DNA from 2 places in the Pantoea stewartii genome. Region 1 is predicted to be linked to the other one. Evidence: predicted binding sites of a transcription regulator. Region 1 holds the regulator's gene; the other holds the start of a gene.

Region 1 (10,673 bases):
TTCGTGATTACCACACAACTGGTGCGCAATATGCCGGCTCTGCTTGAGCTTGCGTTACTGCAGCATCTTGATTTGTCACCGGGCACCGGTTATGCCATCACCACGCTGACAAAATATGTGCTGTTGCTGATCGGTGGCTTGCTGGGCTTCTCACTCATTGGCATTGAGTGGTCAAAACTACAATGGCTGGTTACCGGTCTGGGCGTCGGGCTGGGATTTGGTCTGCAGGAGATTTTCGCGAACTTTATTTCCGGCCTGATTATCCTGTTTGAAAAACCGATTCGTATCGGTGATACCGTGACCATCCGCGACCTTACCGGCAGCATTACGCGCATCAATACCCGCGCAACCACGATCACTGACTGGGATCGCAAAGAGATTATCGTGCCCAATAAGGCGTTCATTACTGAGCAGTTTGTTAACTGGTCGCTTTCCGATTCCGTCACGCGTGTGGTGCTGACCATCCCTGCCCCCGCTACCGTTAGCAGTGAAGAAGTCACTACCCTGCTTAAACAGGCGGCAGAGCGCTGCAGCTATGTGCTGGATACACCGCCACCTGAAGTGTTCCTGGTGGATTTACAGCAGGGAATTCAGTTGTTTGAACTGCGCGTGCATGCGGCGGAAATGGGCCATCGAATGCCGCTTCGCCATGAACTGCATCAGCTTATTTTACATGGCTTTGCAGAGCATGGCATTGAAATGCCGTTCCCGCCGTTCCAGATGCGCGTAGAAGCGCTGAGCCGAAAAACGCCGACAGGTAATAGCGCATCGACCACCCGAACGTTCCGCTCAGGTGGGCTCTGAGAATAAAAATTGCCGTAACGGGCCGGTTAAGAGCGGATTGGTGCGCAGCGAGACAGCGCGTAATCTTGTTCAGGTTAGGTATCAGAACGCAATAAAAAACGCCCGGTCGAACCGGGCGTTATGTTGTCTGAAACGCTTTATTGCTTCACAAAGGCTTCGCCCTGCGCGATATCTTTTTTCAGCGTTTCAAGCATGCCTTCCAGTGCCTGCTGTTCAAACGGACTTAATGCGCCGATGGGCTTGCGCTCAGCAACCCCATTCTTGCCCAGCAGCAGCGGTTGGGAGAAGAAGCGGGCATACTTTCCTTCACCTTCAACATAAGCACATTCCACTACGTTCGCTTCGCCATTCAATGCACGCACCAGCGATAATCCAAAACGGGCAGCTGCCTGGCCCATAGACAATGTAGCAGAGCCGCCACCGGCCTTGGCCTCAACGACCTCAGTACCCGCATTCTGGATACGTTTGGTCAGGTCAGCCACTTCCTGCTCACTGAAGCTGACGCCCTGCACCTGAGACAACAGTGGCAGGATGGTCACACCGGAATGCCCACCGACGACAGGCACTTCAACTTCGCCAGGTTGTTTACCTTTAAGCTCCGCAACGAAGGTGTTTGCACGGATGATGTCCAGCGTAGTGACACCGAACAGACGATTCTTATCGTAGACGCCGTGTTTTTTGAGCACTTCCGCCGCAATCGCCACGGTCGTATTAACAGGGTTGGTAATGACACCAATCAGCGCCTTAGGGGCGGTAGTCGCCACCTGCTCGATCAGGTTGCTGACGATGCCGGCGTTAACATTAAAGAGATCCGCACGATCCATGCCCGGTTTGCGTGCCACACCCGCGGAAATAAGCACAACGTCGGCCCCTTTCAGGGCTGGTTTCGCATCCTCACCGCTGAACCCCTGCACCTTTACTGCGGTGGGAATATGGCTGAGATCTACTGCCACGCCCGGCGTGACAGGCGCGATATCGTAAAGAGACAGTTCTGAACCTGCTGGAAGCTGGGTTTTGAGTAGAAGTGCGAGCGCCTGGCCTATGCCACCCGCGGCACCGAGAACGGCAACTTTCATTCATAACTCCTTATTAAGGTGGGGCAGAGAAGATCCGATATTCCATCTGTATCAGAGCGTAACCAACGGCTCAGTGGATGACGTTTGTCCGGTGCCTGCTCTACCTGCTTCAATACAGAAGCGCCGGATAAAAAATGACACATCATCTTCCTGTCCCTTACTCGCCAGGTTACTCACGCGAGTCAGGCAATTCCCGGTTCAGGCTTACTTTAGTAACAAATGATGAAGGCATCATTCTCACTAACAGGCTGTAAACATTATACCCGTGAACTGGCAACCGTATTATCCGCAGAAAGAGATCGGCAATGTACATTTTTATTTTCTTACCTCATCAATAATATAACACCTTTGCAACCTTTGCCTTTTCAGGCTGTGAGCTGGGTTTTGGTCTGAGGAGATTCTTTGCTATTATCGCCGCCCGCGATGATGACCTCGCAGTACAATTAATAACCTATTGCATAAAAATTCATTTATATGCATAATAATGTCTTTGCTGCGGCCTGGTTCGCGGTTTGTCTTACGTATACTGGTAAATTATGCGAAACCCATCGAAACAAGACGATCTGATTAAAGCCTTCAAGGCATTATTAAAAGAAGAAAAATTCAGCTCTCAGGGCGAGATTGTTCAGGCGCTTCAGGAAGACGGCTTCGAGAACATTAATCAGTCAAAAGTTTCTCGTATGCTGACGAAATTTGGCGCGGTGCGCACCCGCAATGCCAAAATGGAAATGGTTTACTGTTTACCTGCGGAACTGGGCGTGCCGACTACCACCAGTCCTCTGAAGAATCTGGTGCTTGATATTGACTATAACGATGCTCTGGTCGTGATTCATACCAGCCCGGGTGCCGCACAGTTAATTGCACGTTTACTTGACTCATTAGGTAAGTCCGAAGGAATCCTGGGCACGATTGCAGGAGACGACACCATTTTTATCACGCCAGCACGCGCCTTTACTGTCAGGCAGCTGCACGATGCTATTCTGGTATTGTTTGAACAAGAACTTTAGCCTTTATCTCTGACCGGCAGCGCATCTGCCGGTTGATCTGCAGCGCGTTCCTCCTTGTGTTCTCTTCTGTTTAAACGCTCTATTATCAACGAGTTGAGCCTATCTCATTGCCGCTATTTACCTTGTACTATTGGTCATACCCTTTATCCTGACTACTTTTCCACGCTATTTTACACTGCTCTACACCGCATCGATGGTGCTATCCTTTGAGGTTATGTTCACAAGCAGCCTGATCGACCATAAATTTCCGCACCAAAAGTTAAAGTTGCGCATCTTACTGTTTTTATAAGTAATTACCTGCCAAAGGCCGTTTTTTAACCGCTTTTAATAACGTTTAGTTATAAAAAAATCCCATAAGGTTAAAGTATGACTACAAAACATTATTAGGCAGATATTAATTTCCGCCGTTATTAGTCCTATACTTACTTTCGTGATGTGAATCACACTAATAAAAAAGAAGAACAGCCACGACGAGGACATCTTTCATGAAAATTAAAACTACCATCGCTGCTTTAAGCATTCTCTCTGCCCTGTCATTTGGTGCATCTGCAGCTGAATATGTTTCTGCTGCGGATGCTCAGAATCTGCACTCTGTCGGCACTGTGAGCGTTAGTGGTGTCGCCGGTGCGCCATCAGATATCAGACAGCAACTGAGTGAGAAAGCGGATCAACACGGCGCTAAAGCTTTTCGTGTTATCGAGGCTTACAACGATGGCAACTATCACGCCACCGCTGAGTTGTACAAATAAAAGCGTTTGAACTGACAGGTAACCAGATGAGACCACATGCTCACTGGTTAATTAACATTGCTGGAGAAGAGTAATGAAAACCACATTAACCTTTGCCGCCCTGAGTTTGGCTTCGCTCCTGTCCTTTGGTGCCCATGCCGCCAGCCCGGTAACAAATCAACAGGCGCAGGAAATGAACCTGCAGCCCCTGAATCAAACCATCACCGTCAGCGGCATCGACGGCGATCAGACGAATGTTCGCCAGGTTCTGTCTCAAAAGGCAGATGCCCAGGGTGCGGGTCACTATCGCGTCATTGAAAATAATCGCGACGATACGTTCCACGTTACCGCTGAACTTTATAAGTAATACATCGACGGCAATCGTGCCGCATCTGAAATTAATCGACAACCCGCTCTGTGTTTTGACTCCGTAGGTTGTTGACAGTTATGAGGAAATAAACATGAACATCAAAGCAACCATCGCAACAGTAAGTCTTCTTTCTGCTATGACATTCGGCGCTTCCGCTGCACAGCTGGTGACCGCCGAACAAGCACAGAACTTACAACCTGCCGGAACCGTAAGCATCAGCGGTGTAGCAGGCTCTCCGATTGATTATCGGGCTCAGCTGTCTCAAAAAGCTGATGAGCAAGGCGCAAGCGCGTACAAAATCATTGAAGCAAATACCGGTGACAGCTATCACCTCACCGCACAGCTTTATAAATAGTTCCTCGTCTGTTCATGACGAACCCTTTAGCCCCGGTCGCCGGGGCTTTTTTCTGTCTGAAACGGCGAGGCAGAACCTGACAGCCGTAAGGCGCAGGAAAACGGACATCGGCTAACGATCGCGCCAGCGGCACAACACTCAGGCGCGTTAAAAGAAAGGAACTGGCTTGCGCATGAGGTGCTCTGACGCGAAATGGGTGACGTATTTAATGACAGAGTTGCGCTAAGTCGTCATCAGAGAGTGCTGTCATCTCGGCGACAACACGGGGATGCAAACCATTTTGCAGCATCGTGCGTGCGATCTTCAGCGCGGCCGCACGCTCTCCCTCGCTGCGTCCTTTCTCCAGACCACGTTGCTCACCGAGCTGAATGCCCTTTTCAATGCCTTTCTGCTCAAGCTGCTGTGCAATAGTCATCAATGCATCCTCATGTTGCGGTACTCGCTGTGCCAGCGTCCTGACGAAAATGTCGGCGTCGGCTGTTTCGCCTGCCTGCAAGAGATAGTGTACCAACGATATCACTTGCGATGAAGAGAGATATCCAGCCAGTAAGACGGGAGCCAGCTTATCGATGAGTTCTGTCAACTCTCTTTGATGTATATGCTTTTGCAGCAATGTTAAAGCCGCCATGCTGCGGTGACCGATAATGTCCTCATCCGGAATAACCGTCACGTCCACCAGCGGAAAAGCGTTGCCATACAGTTCACTGGCGAGCACGGGCATTGCAAACTCATCAAGCCAGCGGGTACTGTAAGGATACGGGCTACGTTTGCCGCTATAGAACAGAACCGGGATGACTAACGGTAGCCGTTTGTTCCCTGCGTCAAGATGCCGCTGCATTGCCGCAATGGCATAGCGCATCAGTCTGAACGCCATATGCTTATCCGGTGATGACTGGTGTTCGATTAAGACATGGATGTAGCCATCCTCTCTGCTTGTAGTTTTCATGCTATACAGCACATCGCTGAAATATTGCCGCAGATCCTCCTCCACAAAAGCACCCGATTCCAGTTTTAATGTATTCAGATCGCACAGGGCGAGCAGCGCTGCGGGAAGGTGCAGTTCCATAAAATCACGGGCAATCGTAGGCTGGGACAAAAATTGCCGGAAAGTCGCATCATGTGGCGTGGGCGTGCCTCTTTTACTTTTCATGTGACCTGTCCTGATGATTGGCGGGCAGAGTATCACGACCAGAAAAAGCGAGGCGTCAGTAAGCGTTAACGTTGCGAGGATGCTCGAGAAATAATGTTTACTTACGCGGACAAGGCATTAAGCCTGATGATCACAGCCGACCTTAGCGTGTTGAAGATGAGAGCACGTTAAACTGCAGTTGCCCTTCCAGTTCCTCCTCCGCCTCGTCGAACAGCAGAATCAAGGCACCGTAGCGCCGCTTCTGTCCCTGCCCCAGGTTCACAAACTCTATTTTGATGGGCAAAGGTAGCCCTCTGCAGACAATCACATCCCACAATCCATCCAAATCGCAGATATAGCGCGCTTTCAGGGAAAAGCGTTCACAGAATTGCCGGAAGAAATGGGCCTGATCGACAATCTCATTAAAATCAAAACGCTCGACTCTCATACAGGTGACTCCTGTTATTCGTCGCTGGGCGGCCCGGTGCCGCCCAGATAGCCGTTTAACTTAAACCGCCAAGGTGCAGCGCTTTGACCTCAAGGTACTCTTCCATTCCCAGCACCGATCCTTCCCGGCCCAGTCCCGACGCTTTCACACCGCCGAAGGGAGCCAGCTCTGTCGAGACAGCACACTCATTGATGCCTATCATCCCACTTTCCAGCGCCGAGGAAACGCGGAAGACACGTTGCAGATTCTGCGTATAAAAATACGCCGCCAGCCCGTATTCGGTTTGGTTCGCCCGACGAATAACCTCGTCTTCATCATCAAACCGGAAGCACGCCGCAACCGGGCCAAATGTTTCTTCCTGAGCCAGCTTCATGCCTTCATGCGCATCGACGATGACCGTAGGCTGCCAGAAATTGCCGCCCAGCGCATGTCGCTTACCGCCCGCGAGCACCTTGCCACCCTGGGCAACCGCATCGTTAACATGTTCTTCCACTTTTTCTAACGCCGAACGCTCAATTAACGGTCCGACAATGACGCCGCTGTCCATACCGTTACCCACTTTGAGTTTATTGACCTCATCTGCCAGTTGCGTTGTGAAACGCTCATAGATCGCATTATGAACAAAAAAACGGTTTACGCTGACGCACACCTGGCCCGCGTTACGGAATTTATTGGCAATAGCGCCCTGAACGGCAGCATCAATATCTGCATCCTCAAACACGATATAGGGCGCGTTGCCCCCCAACTCCATCGACACTTTTTTCATGGTCTCGGCCGCATTGCGCATCAACGTTTTGCCCACCGCCGTCGAACCGGTGAACGAGATTTTACGTACGGCGTTGCTCGCCATAATCGCATCGCTGATAGCATGCGTATCCCCTGCCACGCCGTTAAGCACGCCGTCCGGGATACCGGCTTTCTTTGCCAAAGCCAGCAAGGCAAACGCAGAAAGCGGCGTATTGTTGGCAGGCTTGATGATCCCTGTACATCCTGCTGCTAACGCCGGACCTAACTTACGGGTCAACATGGCCATCGGGAAGTTCCACGGGGTGATCGCCGCTACAACACCAACGGGTTCCCGCGTGGCCAGGATACGCGACCCCGCTTTAGCAGGCGGAATGATTTCACCGTTGGCTCGTTTGGCCTGCTCGGCAAACCACTGGATGAAACTGGCGGCGTACTCAACCTCGCCTTCCGCTTCTTTAAGCGGTTTGCCCTGCTCCGTTGTCATGAGCTCAGCAAGCCAGCGTTTGTTTTCAATGATTAACGTATACCAGCGGTAAAGCAGCGCTGAACGCGCTTTAGCCGTCTGCGCCCGCCAGGCGGGAAAGGCATCTTGTGCAGCCTTAATCGCGTCTTCGGTTTCCTTTTTACCGGCTTTCGCCACCTGAGCAACAACGTCCCCCGTTGCAGGATTGGTTACGTCAAAAGTCGACGTCGTCCTCAGCCACTGCCCGTTGACTAAATAGCCGGTCTGGAACAGTTCGCTGTCTTGCAGTGAAGAAGGCATCTGCGTTACTCCTGTCAGTTTGTTTTTACTTCAGGAAAGTATAGATGGCAAAAATGACAGGTCGGGGAAGGAAGGAAAGTGAAAGGGCCGCCAGCATGGCTGACGGCCCAAATTCAGATTTGGACGAGCGTATTTTGATACTTTGAAAGCATCTCAGACAGCCGTTTCACCGGCTCGGTAACACTGTCCGGTGCATCATAAAGGGCCAGCTTTTCCTGATAGACATCCAGCTCGCGCAGCAAGCGTTGGAAATAATAACGGCGCTTCTCATCACTACGGACGGCAATGATACGATCGGCCGTTTGCCGTAACTGGCGGTGGAAGGCGGAAAGCTCCGCATTAATCGGCACGTCTGCCGCACGCAATCGTTGATGTCCAATGATTAACGTCAGGGCGATGCGGTATTTGTCGATGTCGCCGGGAAACAGGTTAAGCAATAAGAAGAGCTGCTGGTACAATGCTGGCAAATGGTTTTCACGCCGGCGCGCCTTATTGGTGGTCATTGCCGACACCGCAGCATACATAAAGCGGTTAAGCAATTTACGTCCTGTTCGCGCTTTCGATTTATCACGGATCAGCAGAATCACCATTAAGGCAAGAAAACTCCCGATCCACTGCCCCAGTGCGTTATCGATAAAAACCGTAAAGTTGAACTGCATCGGATTATCCAGCACCAGGACGTTAATCGTACCGGCCATCGCGCCCAGCGTACCAATCTGGCGGCGTTGAATGAGAATGCCTGAAATAAAGCCCAGTAAACCGATGGCAATGCACAGCAGCAGAGCGCTTTGCTGCGTATTGGGCAAGATGTACATAAAATAAAGCGCCCCCAGCGGTATCGCGACCGTCATGCCATAAACGAAGTCTTTCGCCATCATGAGCGGATTAGGCATGCGCATCGCCAGGGCGGTAATCACGCCAAGCATGACCATACAGCCACTACCTGAAGTCCAGCCGGTATAGAGCCAGAATAATGAGCCCAGTGCCGTCGCCACAAACGTACGAATACCATTTATCATCGCATGGTGGGTTTCTGCCGAACGCGCCTGAATCACGACTTCTCGCTGGAGAATGCGCGCTTCCAGATCGGTAATACGACTATTGCTCTTCACACCATGAATCAACAGCTGGTATTCCGTTGCGGCACTCATCCAACTCCCCAACGTTTCCGGCACGGTTTTACTGCTGGCTGCCATGAGTCGCCGCATCGTTTTCAGACGTTTATGCACATCTTCTGGCGTCGTGGCCTCTTTTTCCGTCAGCACGCGATACTGCGTGGGAATGTACTCAGGACGTGAGTTCTGAATCAAAAACGTTTCCGCCGCCTGTGTAATCAGCGTCAGCGATAGCGTGTTTAGCATCTGCAGACGGCGGCTGGTATTTTGCCAGCGTGACGACTCCATCATTAACTGGCTACGCATACTGCTCAGCGCCGTTGTGCGTCGTACCAGCGCACTCCAGGCTTTATCGACTTCCTCTTTGTCCTGATGCGCCACACACAGTTGCAGCAACCGGTAATGGGCCACCAGCAGCGACGTCACCTCGGCATCAATCACTTTTTTAATGGAGCGCGGGGAAAAAATCATATCTGCCAGAATGGCGCAAAGGATGCCCAGGATAATTTCGCTACAGCGTTCCACCGCATATTGCGGAACCAGCGTAAGGCCGCCGCTGGCGTTTGCCGTGACCACGATAATTAATGCGGTATAGCCCGCGAGACCGAGCGCATAGGAATTTTCGACTTTAATCAGCGACGAAAGCCATACGCAAAAACCGGCCCAGATACAGCACAGCAACAGCATGACCACTGGCGCTCGCACAGTGGCAATCATGATAACCAGAGCGGCAACACAGCCAATTAAAGTACCGATAATACGCAGAAGACCGCGATAGCGTAATGCGCCAGAGTAGGGATCGCCTCCTGCCGCAAACGCCGTTCCCCCTGCAACAATCCCGGCGGTCATCACTGCCCAGCGCGGTGTTTCAAGGTTGAGATGAAAGCCGATCATCAACGCTGCCACCAGCGCAAAGGTCAGCTTTATCGGGAAACGCAGAAATTCGATCATATCGCCCTCTTAACCAAACTCACGCAGGCGGTTAAAGAAGGACATCATGGGTGAAACCGCCTGGTGCGGACGATCCTCCGCGCCAGTAATCACCACGGTCGCCGTCGTGCCGGCAGGGAACTGATTACCAGGCTGCTGATCAAGTCGGATGCGGACCGGTACGCGCTGAGCCAGGCGAACCCATTCCAGATTAGACTGAACGGTTGCCATCCCCTTGCTGTCAACACTGCTACTGCTGTTGGTTACGCCTGCCGCAATGCTGTCCACGGTGCCACGTAAGGTGATGTTGCTGCCCAATGGCGTGATCTCTGCCCGAAAGCCCGGTCTGACGCCGTGCAGTTTGGTCTCTTCCAGATAGGCCAGCACATAAAAGGAGTGCTGCTGCACCAGGGCGACCGCAACCGAGCCGCGCGTAATGAATTCACCCTGGTAAACATTCAGGTTCGTCACCCAGCCGTCTGACGGTGCCTTAATCGTGGTCCGTTCCAGATCAATTTTCGCCAGATCGCGGGTCGCAACAGATTTCGCCAGCTGGTGTTCTGTGGTTTGCAAATCGTTATTGGATTGCTCGATGGCTTCACGCGACATCGCAGAGGTGCCGAGTTGGTTACGACGTCCGGCCTCACGGCGTTTTTCATTCACTAGCGCCTGGTAATATTCTACATCTGCCTGGGCTTCATCCAGCGCCTTTTGATAGCGGGGACGATCGACAACAAACAGTGTATCGCCTTTTTTAACGAGCTGGTTGTCATGAACCGGCACATCCGTAATTAACCCAGTGACATCAGGAGAAATGGCCACCACGTCGGCTGCAAATCTGGCGTCACGCGTCCAGGGCGATTCGGTGTAGAACACCCAGGCACGGAATATGATGATAACGGCGATGATGACCAGCAGGATGGTGATCGCGTAACGCGCGATTTTTCTTATAAGCGTGTTCACGTAAACCTCAAACGAATAAACGGGATACTAAATAAAATACACAGCAGTAGAGAGCTGTATTGAAGAGTGCCGGGTGCCAGACAAGATCGTAAATACCACTGGGCGTCAGCACGCGTTTCACCAGCCAAAACAGCATAAGTGAAACGATGAGTTCGATAAAAATGGGCGGAAAAGAGAGCCCAAACATGACAAAGACCGGAAGTACACTCATTAAAAATCCTTAGTTCGACACGGCCGG
Region 2 (10,673 bases), 1.0 Mb from region 1:
GCGCAGGTTTACGATACCAACGGCGAAGCCAGCACTGTCTACAGTGACGCGATCCCGACTGCGTTCCAGAAGATGGAACGGTTTGCGGCGCGTAAAGCCATCGTGGCCGCGGTGGACGAACTGGGCCTGCTGGAAGAGATCAAACCACACGATCTGACCGTTCCTTACGGCGACCGCGGCGGTGTGGTCATCGAGCCGATGCTGACCGACCAGTGGTACGTGCGCACGGCACCGCTGGCAAAAGTGGCCGTTGAAGCCGTTGAGAACGGCGATATTCAGTTTGTACCAAAACAGTACGAGAACATGTACTTCTCCTGGATGCGTGACATTCAGGACTGGTGTATTTCCCGTCAGCTGTGGTGGGGTCACCGCATTCCGGCCTGGTACGATAACGACGGCAACGTATACGTTGGTCGCACCGAAGACGAAGTGCGTAGCGAAAACAACCTGGCCGCCGATGTGGCGCTGCGCCAGGACGATGACGTACTGGATACCTGGTTCTCTTCAGGTCTGTGGACGTTCTCAACGCTGGGCTGGCCGGAAAACACCGAGGCCCTGCGGACCTTCCACCCGACCAGCGTGCTGGTCAGTGGCTTTGACATTATCTTCTTCTGGATTGCCCGCATGATCATGCTGACCATGCACTTCATCAAAGATGAAAACGGCAAACCGCAGGTGCCGTTTAAAACCGTCTATATGACCGGTTTGATCCGCGACGAAGAAGGCCAGAAGATGTCCAAATCCAAGGGCAACGTGATTGACCCGCTGGATATGGTTGACGGCATTTCGCTGGAAGATCTGCTGGAAAAACGCACCGGTAACATGATGCAGCCGCAGCTGGCCGAGAAAATCCGTAAGCGCACCGAGAAACAGTTCCCGAACGGTATTGAGCCATCCGGTACCGATGCGCTGCGCTTTACGCTGGCCGCGCTGGCATCAACCGGTCGTGATATCAACTGGGACATGAAGCGCCTGGAAGGTTATCGCAACTTCTGTAATAAGCTGTGGAACGCCAGCCGCTTTGTGCTGATGAACACCGAAGATCAGGATTGTGGTCAGAACGGTGGCGAGATGACGCTGTCGCTGGCCGATCGCTGGATTCTGACCGAGTTCAACCATACGGTGAAAGCCTACCGTGAAGCCCTGGACAGCTATCGCTTCGATATCGCCGCCAACATTCTGTATGACTTCACCTGGAACCAGTTCTGTGACTGGTACCTGGAGCTGACCAAGCCGGTGATGAACAGCGGCAGCGAAGCAGAACTGCGCGGTACGCGCCATACGCTGGTTTATGTACTGGAAGCGCTGCTGCGCCTGGCGCACCCGATCATTCCGTTCATCACGGAAACCATCTGGCAGCGCGTGAAAGGCCTGAAAAATATCAGCGATGACACCATCATGCTGCAGCCGTTCCCGCAGTTTGATGCGGCGAAAGAAGATGCCGACGCCAAAGCCGACATTGAGTGGATGAAGCAGGCGATCATCGCGGTGCGTAACATCCGTGCGGAGATGAACATCGCGCCGAGCAAGCTGCTGGATGTGCTGCTGCGTGACTGCTCGCCGGCGGCCCAGCGCCGCGTTGAGGCCAACCGTAACTTCCTGTCACGCCTGGCGCGTCTGGAAAGCCTGACCATTCTGCCTGCGGGCGAGAAAGGGCCGGTTTCGGTGACCAAAATTGTCGAAGGCGCCGAGCTCCTGATCCCGATGGCGGATCTGGTGGATAAAGCCGCCGAGCTGGAACGTCTGGCGAAAGAGCTGGTGAAACTCGATGTTGAAATCGAGAAGATTCAGACCAAGCTGGCCAACGAAGGCTTTGTGTCCCGTGCCCCGGAAGCGGTCGTCGCCAAAGAGCGTGAACGCGTTGCCGACATGGAACAGTCCAAAGCAAAACTGATTGAACAGCAGGCGGTGATTGCGGCATTGTAATGCGTCGTAGTCCGATAGCTTGAACCTGAAGCCGGGCTTTGCCCGGCTTTTTTATTGCGCTGACTTTGTACCGGAATCCTGATGAGAACCATTGCCGATATTCAGCTGCGGCCCATTACTGCCGCCGACAATCCCCATATCGCCCGGGTCATCCGCGACGTCTCTGCGGAATTTGGCCTGACGGCGGATAAAGGCTACACCGTTGCCGATCCTAATCTGGACCAGCTGTTTGAGCTGTACAGCGCTGAACACAGCGCTTACTGGGTGGTGGAACATCAGGGGAAGGTGATGGGCGGCGGCGGCATTGCCCCGCTCGCCTGCAGCGCGCCGGATATCTGTGAACTGCAAAAGATGTATTTCCTGCCCGCTATCCGCGGCTTCGGCGTGGCGCGCGAACTGGCGCTGTTAGCCATGGATCATGCGCGCCAGCGGGGCTTTCGTCGTTGCTATCTGGAAACCACCGGCAGCCTGACGCGCGCCATTAAGCTTTATGAATCGCTGGGCTTTGCGCGCATCGACCATGCGCTGGGCTGCACCGGCCATGGCGACTGCGAGTTCAGGATGCTGAAAACGCTGTAACGCCGTCAAAAAGCCGGGACGCCGCTGTGAAAGCGCAGCTCCGTGTCCGGCTCACTAATCAGCCTGGCCTCCGCTTCACCAATCGCCCGTACGCGCGCCGTAATGTCTTTGGGTGATATCTGTGCCGCCAGCGCCAGGTAATCCTGGTAATGGCGGGCTTCAGAACGCAGCAGCGAGATATAAAACTTCTCGAGTTCACTGTCCAGGAAAGGCGCCAGGCTGGCAAACCGTTCGCAGGAGCGCGCTTCGATATAGGCACCGCAAATCAGCTTATCCACCAGCGTATCGGGTTCGTGCGTGGTCACTTCGCGCAGCAGCCCTTTGGCGTAACGACTTGAGGTGATTTTCTCGTACACCAGACCACGCGACTGCATAATTTCCCACACCTGATAAAAGTGATGCAGCTCTTCTTTAATCAGCAGCACCATTTTCTCTACCAGATCATCCGCCCACGGTAGCGCATTACGTACGATGATCGTTTTAGTCAGATTTTTATGGGCGTTGATAAAATCGCTGTCGCCGTCTTCGCGAAAGATAAAATTCTCGTAAGGCCGCAGCCACGCCAGAATTCGGTCTCCACTTGGCTTGTCGGCGACATATTTGCGAATCAGCCAGACGGCGGTCTGTGCGGCTTTCAGTTCACACACCAGGTGGTCGGTCAGGAGCAGCGTGAGGTTTTCAGGTTTGCGCGCTTCATCAATCCAGGCCTGCGGCGTGCGGCAGTGTAAAAATTGCTGTATCGGTTCAAGTAAGGGTGCGTAATTCATGAATGTCAGACAGGGCCGGAAAACAGAAAAGGCGGAGCAGACTCCGCCCTCGTCAGATTAGTGGCGAATGCCGTTATCGTCTTCGTCGATGACATCGCCATCGTCTTCATCGTCATCCTGGGCATTCGGATCTTCAAAGTAGGTGCCCCAGCCGTCGTAGTCGACGTTATATTTTGCCACCAGATTCACCAGCTGCTCTACCTGCGCGTCGATCAGCTCCGCTTTCAACGCGCCTTCGCTGAGAATGTCCACGCACATGACGGTGGTGCCGTCTTCCAGCTCCAGCTCTTCCGGCTCGGTGACTTCATAGCCCAGCTTAAACGCGTCCACCGCCGCTTTTTCCAGCGAGTCAAAGTTATTACAGGAGAGATGGTGCTCAATGGTATAGAGCGCATCGGGATCGCTGCCATCCTCTAACAGTTCTTCGATGATCAGCCGCGTCTCTTCACGCTGCTCTTCCAACAATGCTTCAAATGCCATGGCGATATCCTCTCTGAGTTCGGCAATAAGTCATTATTTTCCCATACTGCCTGTCGCGCCACTACACAAAACAGAAAAGATTATTCTCGCCAGGGTTGAAAATGCATATTCATACGGTTAAATTGAATTTTAATTCATTACGAAACCCGTACCGGAGTGCTGTATGAGTCAGTTGTATCACCGTCATTTTCTCAGGCTGCTGGATTTTACCCCGGCCGAGATCGATTACCTGCTTGCCCTGTCTGCCGAATTAAAACACGCCAAAAAAACCGCCAGCGAAACCCAATACCTGAAAGGCAAAAACATCGCGCTCATCTTCGAAAAAGACTCGACCCGTACCCGATGCTCTTTCGAAGTTGCCGCCTACGATCAGGGAGCTAACGTCACGTATCTTGGCCCGAGCGGCAGCCAGATCGGCCATAAAGAGTCGATGAAAGACACCGCACGCGTGCTGGGCCGCATGTATGATGGCATTCAGTATCGGGGTTACGGTCAGGCACTGGTGGAAACGTTGGCCGAGCACGCGGGCGTGCCGGTCTGGAACGGCCTGACCACCGAGTTTCACCCCACCCAGTTGCTGGCTGACCTGCTGACCATGCAGGAGCATCTGCCCGCTACACCGCTGAATAAGATGACGCTGGTATACGTTGGCGATGCCCGCAATAACATGGGCAACAGCATGCTGGAAGCCGCCGCGCTGGTCGGGCTGGATCTGCGCATGGTTGCGCCACAAAGCTGCTGGCCGGAAGCCGGGCTGGTCGCAGAATGCCGTCAGGTCGCCGAAAAGACCGGCGGTAAAATCACCCTGACGGCGGATATCGCCGAGGGCGTAAAAGGTGCCGACTTTATCTATACCGACGTCTGGGTTTCCATGGGCGAAGCCAAAGCGGTGTGGGAAGAACGGATTGCCCTGCTGCGCGACTATCAGGTGAACCGTGCGATGCTGGCGCTGACCGGCAACCCGGCGGTGAAATTCCTGCACTGCTTACCGGCTTTCCATGACGATCAGACCACGCTGGGTCGCCAGATGGCAGAACAGTATGGCCTTAAAGACGGCATGGAAGTCAGCAATGAGGTCTTTGAGTCGGCACACAGCATCGTGTTTGACCAGGCTGAAAACCGGATGCACACCATCAAAGCGGTAATGGTCGCCACGCTGGGACAGCGCTAATCAGACAGACGCAAACGGTTACCTGCCGCGCGATTTTTCCTTGATGCCAACCCGCGATGGCGTATAATGCGCCACAATTTGCCGGAGGAAACATGCAACAGCATCGTGGACAATGTGACGCGCTATCTCGCCTGACCGCAGGCGGCACCGCTGTTTCTTTCCGTCATCGAACCGATCTCAAAAAAGCCCCTTTCTAAGGGGCTTTTTTTTGTCCGCAATCCGGCCGCGCAGAGGAGAGAGCTATGGCTAACCCGCTATATCGCAAGCACATCATTTCAATTAACGATCTCAGCCGCGACGAGCTGGAGCTGGTGCTGCATACCGCCGCCCGGCTCAAAGCCAACCCTCAGCCGGAACTGCTGAAACACAACGTGATCGCCAGTTGCTTCTTTGAAGCCTCTACCCGCACCCGGCTGTCGTTTGAAACCGCCATTCATCGCCTAGGTGCCTCCGCCGTCGGCTTTGCCGATGGCAGTAACACCTCGCTGGGCAAGAAGGGGGAAACCCTGGCGGATACCATTTCCGTCATCAGTACCTATGTGGACGCAATTGTGATGCGTCATCCGCAGGAAGGGGCAGCCCGACTGGCCACGGAGTTCTCCAACGGCATTCCCATTCTGAACGCGGGCGACGGCGCGAATCAGCACCCGACACAAACGCTGCTGGACCTGTTTACTCTCCACGAAACCCAGGGTCGTCTCAGCAATCTGAACGTGGCCATGGTGGGCGATCTCAAATATGGCCGTACCGTTCACTCGCTGACCCAGGCGCTGGCCAAGTTCGACGGCAACCGCTTCTTCTTTATCGCGCCGGATGCGCTGGCAATGCCTGCCTATATCACCGATATGCTGGACGAGCAGAATATTGCCTGGTCGCGCCATGACAGCTTTGAAGAGGTGATGCCTGAGCTGGATATTCTCTATATGACCCGCGTGCAAAAAGAGCGTCTCGATCCCTCAGAATATGCCAACGTCAAAGCCCAGTTTATTTTACGGGCAGCCGATCTGGCCGGAGCCCGCGATAACATGAAAGTGCTGCATCCGCTGCCCCGTATTGATGAAATTACCCCTGACGTGGACACCACGCCGTACGCCTGGTATTTCCAGCAGGCAGGTAACGGTATTTATGCGCGCCAGGCCCTGCTGGCGCTGGTACTGAACAGCGACATCGCCCTGTAAGGAGTGAACAATGAGCCACGATAACAAACTGCAGGTCGAAGCCATCAAAAACGGCACGGTTATCGATCATATCCCGGCGCAGGTGGGCTTTAAGCTCCTGTCGCTGTTTCGCCTGACCGAAACTGACCAGCGCATCACTATTGGTCTGAACCTGCCGTCAGGTGAAATGGGCCGTAAGGACCTGATCAAGATCGAAAACACCTACCTGACCGACGATCAGATCAATCAGCTGGCGTTCTATGCGCCGCATGCGACGGTCAATCGCATCGACGACTATGAAGTGGTGGCCAAGATCGCCCCGGCGCTGCCGGATCACATCGATCGGGTGCTTACCTGCCCGAACAGCAACTGCATCAGCCGCAGCGAGCCGGTGTTCTCCAGCTTCGCCGTTAAGCACCGCGCCGATGAAGTGCACCTGAAGTGCAAATACTGTGAGAAAGAGTTCGCCCGCCATGTCGTGCTGGGCCACTTTTAATCGTCCCGGGCGCGCCTATAATGGAACGCGTTCTGTTGCGGGCGGCATCGTTGCTGCCCCGGCCTTACTTTAAGGAGAAATGATGTCTCGTGAAATCAGTACGGAAAAAGCCCCTGCGGCCATTGGCCCTTACGTACAGGGCGTTGATCTCGGCAACATGATCATCACCTCGGGCCAGATTCCCGTGAACCCGGCCACCGGTGAGGTCGCCGATGATGTGTCTGCGCAGGCACGTCAGTCGCTGGAAAACGTGAAGGCAATCGTGGAAGCGGCGGGACTGACGGTAGGCAATATCGTTAAAACCACCGTGTTCGTGAAAGATCTGAATGACTTTGCGACCGTAAACGCCACCTACGAAGCGTTCTTTACTGAGCACAAGGCAAACTTCCCGGCGCGCTCGTGCGTGGAAGTCGCCCGTCTGCCAAAAGATGTGAAGATTGAAATCGAAGCGATTGCACTGCGTCGCTGATAAAACGCGTGCGCACCGGGTGCGCACGCGGCTTTCGGTCTGCCATTAAGCCAGGAATTTGCCCTGCTTACCGCCGACCGTTCACGGTGTGATCAGCCTTAAAAGCTTTGCCAGTTATCCTGTCCGCCTGTCGCCAGAGCCATCACGGGTTTGGGCGCAACAACGGCTGTGGGTTGGCGCTGAGGCGTCACATCAGCCGCCTGCTGGCCCGCGAGCGTAAACCTGCGCACCAGCGCAGCCAGGCCGTCGGCCTGCTCCTGTAGTGAGAGCGATGCGGCCGAGGCTTCTTCCACCAGGGCCGCATTCTGCTGGGTCACGTCGTCCATCTGATTGACCGCCTGATGCACCTGCGCGATCCCCTGGCTCTGCTCTGTGGCAGCAGCGGCGATTTCGTTAACCAGATCGGTAACCTGACTGACCGCACCGCGCATCGTCTCCATATTCTGATTCACGTTATCCGCCTGGGACGTTCCCGATTCAATCAATGCATTCGACGACTGAATCAGCGTTTTGATTTCACGGGCGGCGGTGGTGGAACGCTGCGACAAATTGCGCACTTCCCCTGCCACGACCGCAAAGCCGCGCCCGTGTTCGCCGGCTCGCGCCGCTTCAACCGCCGCGTTCAGCGCCAGAATATTGGTCTGAAACGCAATGCCTTCAATCAGGGTGATAATGTCGCCCACCTTGCCCGCGCTGTCACGGATCGACGTCATGGTATCCAGCATGGTAGTGAGCGCCGCAGAGCTGGTTTCGGAGAGGTTGCGCGTGTTTTCAGCCAGATTGCTCGCCTGGCGCGTGTTGTCGGCGGTCTGTCTGACGGTTTCGCTGATTTGCGTCATGCTGGCAGCGGTTTGCTCCAGCGAGGCAGCCTGCTCTTCTGTACGGGCAGACAAATCCTCATTCCCTGCCGCAATCTGTGCCGACGCACTGCTGACGGACTGTGAGGCACTGCTGACCGCATGCATAGCGGACGAAATACTTTCCATAAGACGATTATAAGAACGCGCCATGACACCGACTTCATCACGGCGGCTGTCATCGGCCTTCAGGGAAAGATCAAGTGTATTGCTGGCGCGTTCCATCAGCCCACCCATGGCATTCAGGCTGCGGCGGACGCGCATGATGGTCAGTATCGTCAGCATCCCCAGGCCAGTAATCGCCAGGGCAATACCGGCGGCCATGCCCCATTTGGTCAGCCGATAAATATGTTGGTTTTGCCGGCGTAACGCTTCACCCATTTTGCTGTTAAATTCAAACTGATCGCGGTAACTGTTTTTTAGCTGGGTGATGGCACCGCCAATGCCTTCATCATCACTTAACAGTGCCAGGCTGCGTTCATTCTGATGTGCCCGGGAAGCCGTGAGAAATGCCGGAAGATTTTGTTTAACGGCATCGATTAGCCGGAATGACTTTTCTGTCATCACCCGATCGTCGTCGTTGGTAATGTCGTTATCGAAATAATATTTCGTCAGCGTCGAAATGTCCTCAATGCGTTTTTGAATAACCGCTTCGAGACTGGCCAGCTTGCCGCTCTCATCCTCTGTCTGATGACGATATAACGCCACAGAGAGGCGATTACTTTCATCCACCAGCCGGTTTAATACCTTGAGCGAATCAATCGTGTTTACCTGCACATATTCAAATCGCGCCTGAAAACCGGCAAGAAGTGAAAGTGTTACGATCCCCAGAATAATCAACGAACCTGCTAAAAGCGAAAAAGCCAGAGAAAGTCTTTGCGTCATATTCATTAAACCGAGCTCCTTTCTTTCCTCCGAGCCTATTCCCGAAGGAAGCCAGAAATTAATCGGCAATAATAAATAAAAATTTATTTCAATTTTTTTAAACCTGAATTCGATTTCAAGTTTAAATTAATTATTCATTGCAAAAACTTATCGAAATTAAATAAAAGACCGGATAAAAACAATAACAAAACAAACTATATTTTTTGAATAGTAAATTTTTGGTGATACATCAAAAAAAGGCGTAATACCCTCGGGTCCAGCATAAAGGAGAAAAGCGGAACCGCGGGGACAGCGCGCCCCGCGGTTGTTGCATCAGGCGCGGGAGGACGGACGCCACAGCCACAGGAGGGTAATCGCCAGCGCGAACAAGGCGCCAAAGCCAATGCCGGTCGCCACGGCGGGCGCACCGGCGCGAATGGCCAGCGTATACAGCCCCAACATGATGAGCATGGCGGTGTTTTCAATCAGGTTCTGCACTGCAATCGCATTGCCCGCGCCGACGCTCTGTTGACCGCGTTCCTGAAGCAGCGCGTTGAGGGGTACAACAAAGAAACCGCCCAGTACGCCGATGATCATCAGCAGCAGGTAAGCATTCAGCAAGGTATGTTGCAGGGCGAAAATCACCACCATCACGCCGATCAGAACGCCCGCGGGCATACAGCGGCGCACGGTTTCCAGTGTCACCAGCTTTGCCGCCAGTGCCGCGCCCACCACAATTCCTACCGCGACCATAGCATTCAGCATGGTCGGCGTTTTGTTATCGCTGATGCCCAGCGCCACGGGTACCCACAGCACCAGCAGAAAACGCAGCGTTACACCTGCGCCCCAAAACAGACTGGTACCGAGCAGAGAAAATCGGGTTTCGGCATTGTTCCACAGCAGGCGCGTCGCGCAGAGAAAACGGCCCAGCATGGCCGCCACATTCCAGCTCTGCCCCGGACGCGCGGCGCGCAGTCTGGGAATAAACAGGTTCGCCACCACCGCCACCGCATAGGTCAGAGCACAGGCGGCCAGTGCGGCAACCAGATTCCAGTCCGACAGAATGCCGCCCGCCACCGAGCCCAGCAGAATAGCCGCAATGGTGGAGGCTTCCATCAGCCCGTTGGCTTTAACCAGCTTTTCGCCATGCGCAATTTCAACCAGAATGCCGTACTTCGCCGGGGAGTACGCGGCAGCCCCGATTCCCACCAGGGTGTAACCCAGGAAAGGATTAAAACCGAAGCAGATCACCATCGCACCGAGCAACTTCAGGCTGTTGGCAAACATCATGGCCCGGCCTTTGGCGATGCTGTCTGCCATCTGGCCGACAAAGGGCGCAAGCAGAATATAAGTGGCAACAAACAGCATCTGCAGTACCGGCTGGCTCCAGTCGGGATAGAACTGGTTTTTCAGCAACGCCAGCGTGGCAAACAGCAGAGCGTTATCGCCGAACGCGGAGAAAAACTGCGCCACGATTACCGCTATCATGCCGCGCGACAGTAACGGCGCATCACGTTCTGGGATCATGCCTGGTCCTCTTCCGCCATTTTCTTCAGGGTGACATAGTCAGGTTTGCCACTGCCCAGCAGCGGCAGCTGTTTGACCACACGGATATCGCGCGGTACGGCCAGATCCGCGGCACCCAGCGACCGGGCCGCCTTTTGCAGATCCTCACGCGCTAAGGCGCTGTCGGTAGTAAACAGCACTAATGCTTCACCCCGATTACCGTCGGGCCGCAGCGAGGCCGCGTGCTGTTTCTCCGGCGACGCGCTCAGGGCGATCTGCTCGACCACTTCCAGCGAGACCATTTCCCCGGCAATTTTGGCAAAGCGCTTCGCCCGGCCCTGGATCTGGCAGAATCCGCCGTCATCAAAGCTGACGATATCGCCGGTATCGTACCAGCCCGC

What was found. The regulator ArgR, encoded in region 1, controls arginine synthesis, uptake and breakdown. The targets are predictions, from matches to a motif close to ANTGAATAAAAATACANT.
Region 2: the regulator ArgR is predicted to act here: its motif matches at 3,874-3,891, upstream of argF (ornithine carbamoyltransferase).

The regions. Positions count from the first base shown of each region.
Region 1 is NZ_CP049115.1:2,373,570-2,384,242, forward strand. It holds gene mscM (miniconductance mechanosensitive channel MscM) at 1-804, shown strand, start outside; gene mdh (malate dehydrogenase) at 942-1,880, opposite strand; gene argR (transcriptional regulator ArgR) at 2,417-2,887, shown strand; gene yhcN (peroxide/acid stress response protein YhcN) at 3,373-3,636, shown strand; gene G5574_RS11260 (YdgH/BhsA/McbA-like domain containing protein) at 3,710-3,982, shown strand; gene yhcN (peroxide/acid stress response protein YhcN) at 4,077-4,340, shown strand; gene G5574_RS11270 (Rpn family recombination-promoting nuclease/putative transposase) at 4,546-5,490, opposite strand; gene G5574_RS11275 (barstar family protein) at 5,633-5,917, opposite strand; gene G5574_RS11280 (NAD-dependent succinate-semialdehyde dehydrogenase) at 5,973-7,427, opposite strand; gene aaeB (p-hydroxybenzoic acid efflux pump subunit AaeB) at 7,541-9,493, opposite strand; gene aaeA (p-hydroxybenzoic acid efflux pump subunit AaeA) at 9,503-10,435, opposite strand; gene aaeX (p-hydroxybenzoic acid efflux pump operon protein AaeX) at 10,443-10,646, opposite strand.
Region 2 is NZ_CP049115.1:3,383,361-3,394,033, reverse strand. It holds gene G5574_RS16045 (valine--tRNA ligase) at 1-1,926, shown strand, start outside; gene G5574_RS16040 (GNAT family N-acetyltransferase) at 2,008-2,505, shown strand; gene miaE (tRNA isopentenyl-2-thiomethyl-A-37 hydroxylase MiaE) at 2,511-3,272, opposite strand; gene rraB (ribonuclease E inhibitor RraB) at 3,330-3,752, opposite strand; gene argF (ornithine carbamoyltransferase) at 3,916-4,923, shown strand; gene pyrB (aspartate carbamoyltransferase) at 5,166-6,101, shown strand; gene pyrI (aspartate carbamoyltransferase regulatory subunit) at 6,112-6,576, shown strand; gene ridA (2-iminobutanoate/2-iminopropanoate deaminase) at 6,659-7,045, shown strand; gene G5574_RS16005 (methyl-accepting chemotaxis protein) at 7,144-8,793, opposite strand; gene lplT (lysophospholipid transporter LplT) at 9,100-10,293, opposite strand; gene aas (bifunctional acyl-ACP--phospholipid O-acyltransferase/long-chain-fatty-acid--ACP ligase) at 10,290-10,673, opposite strand, start outside.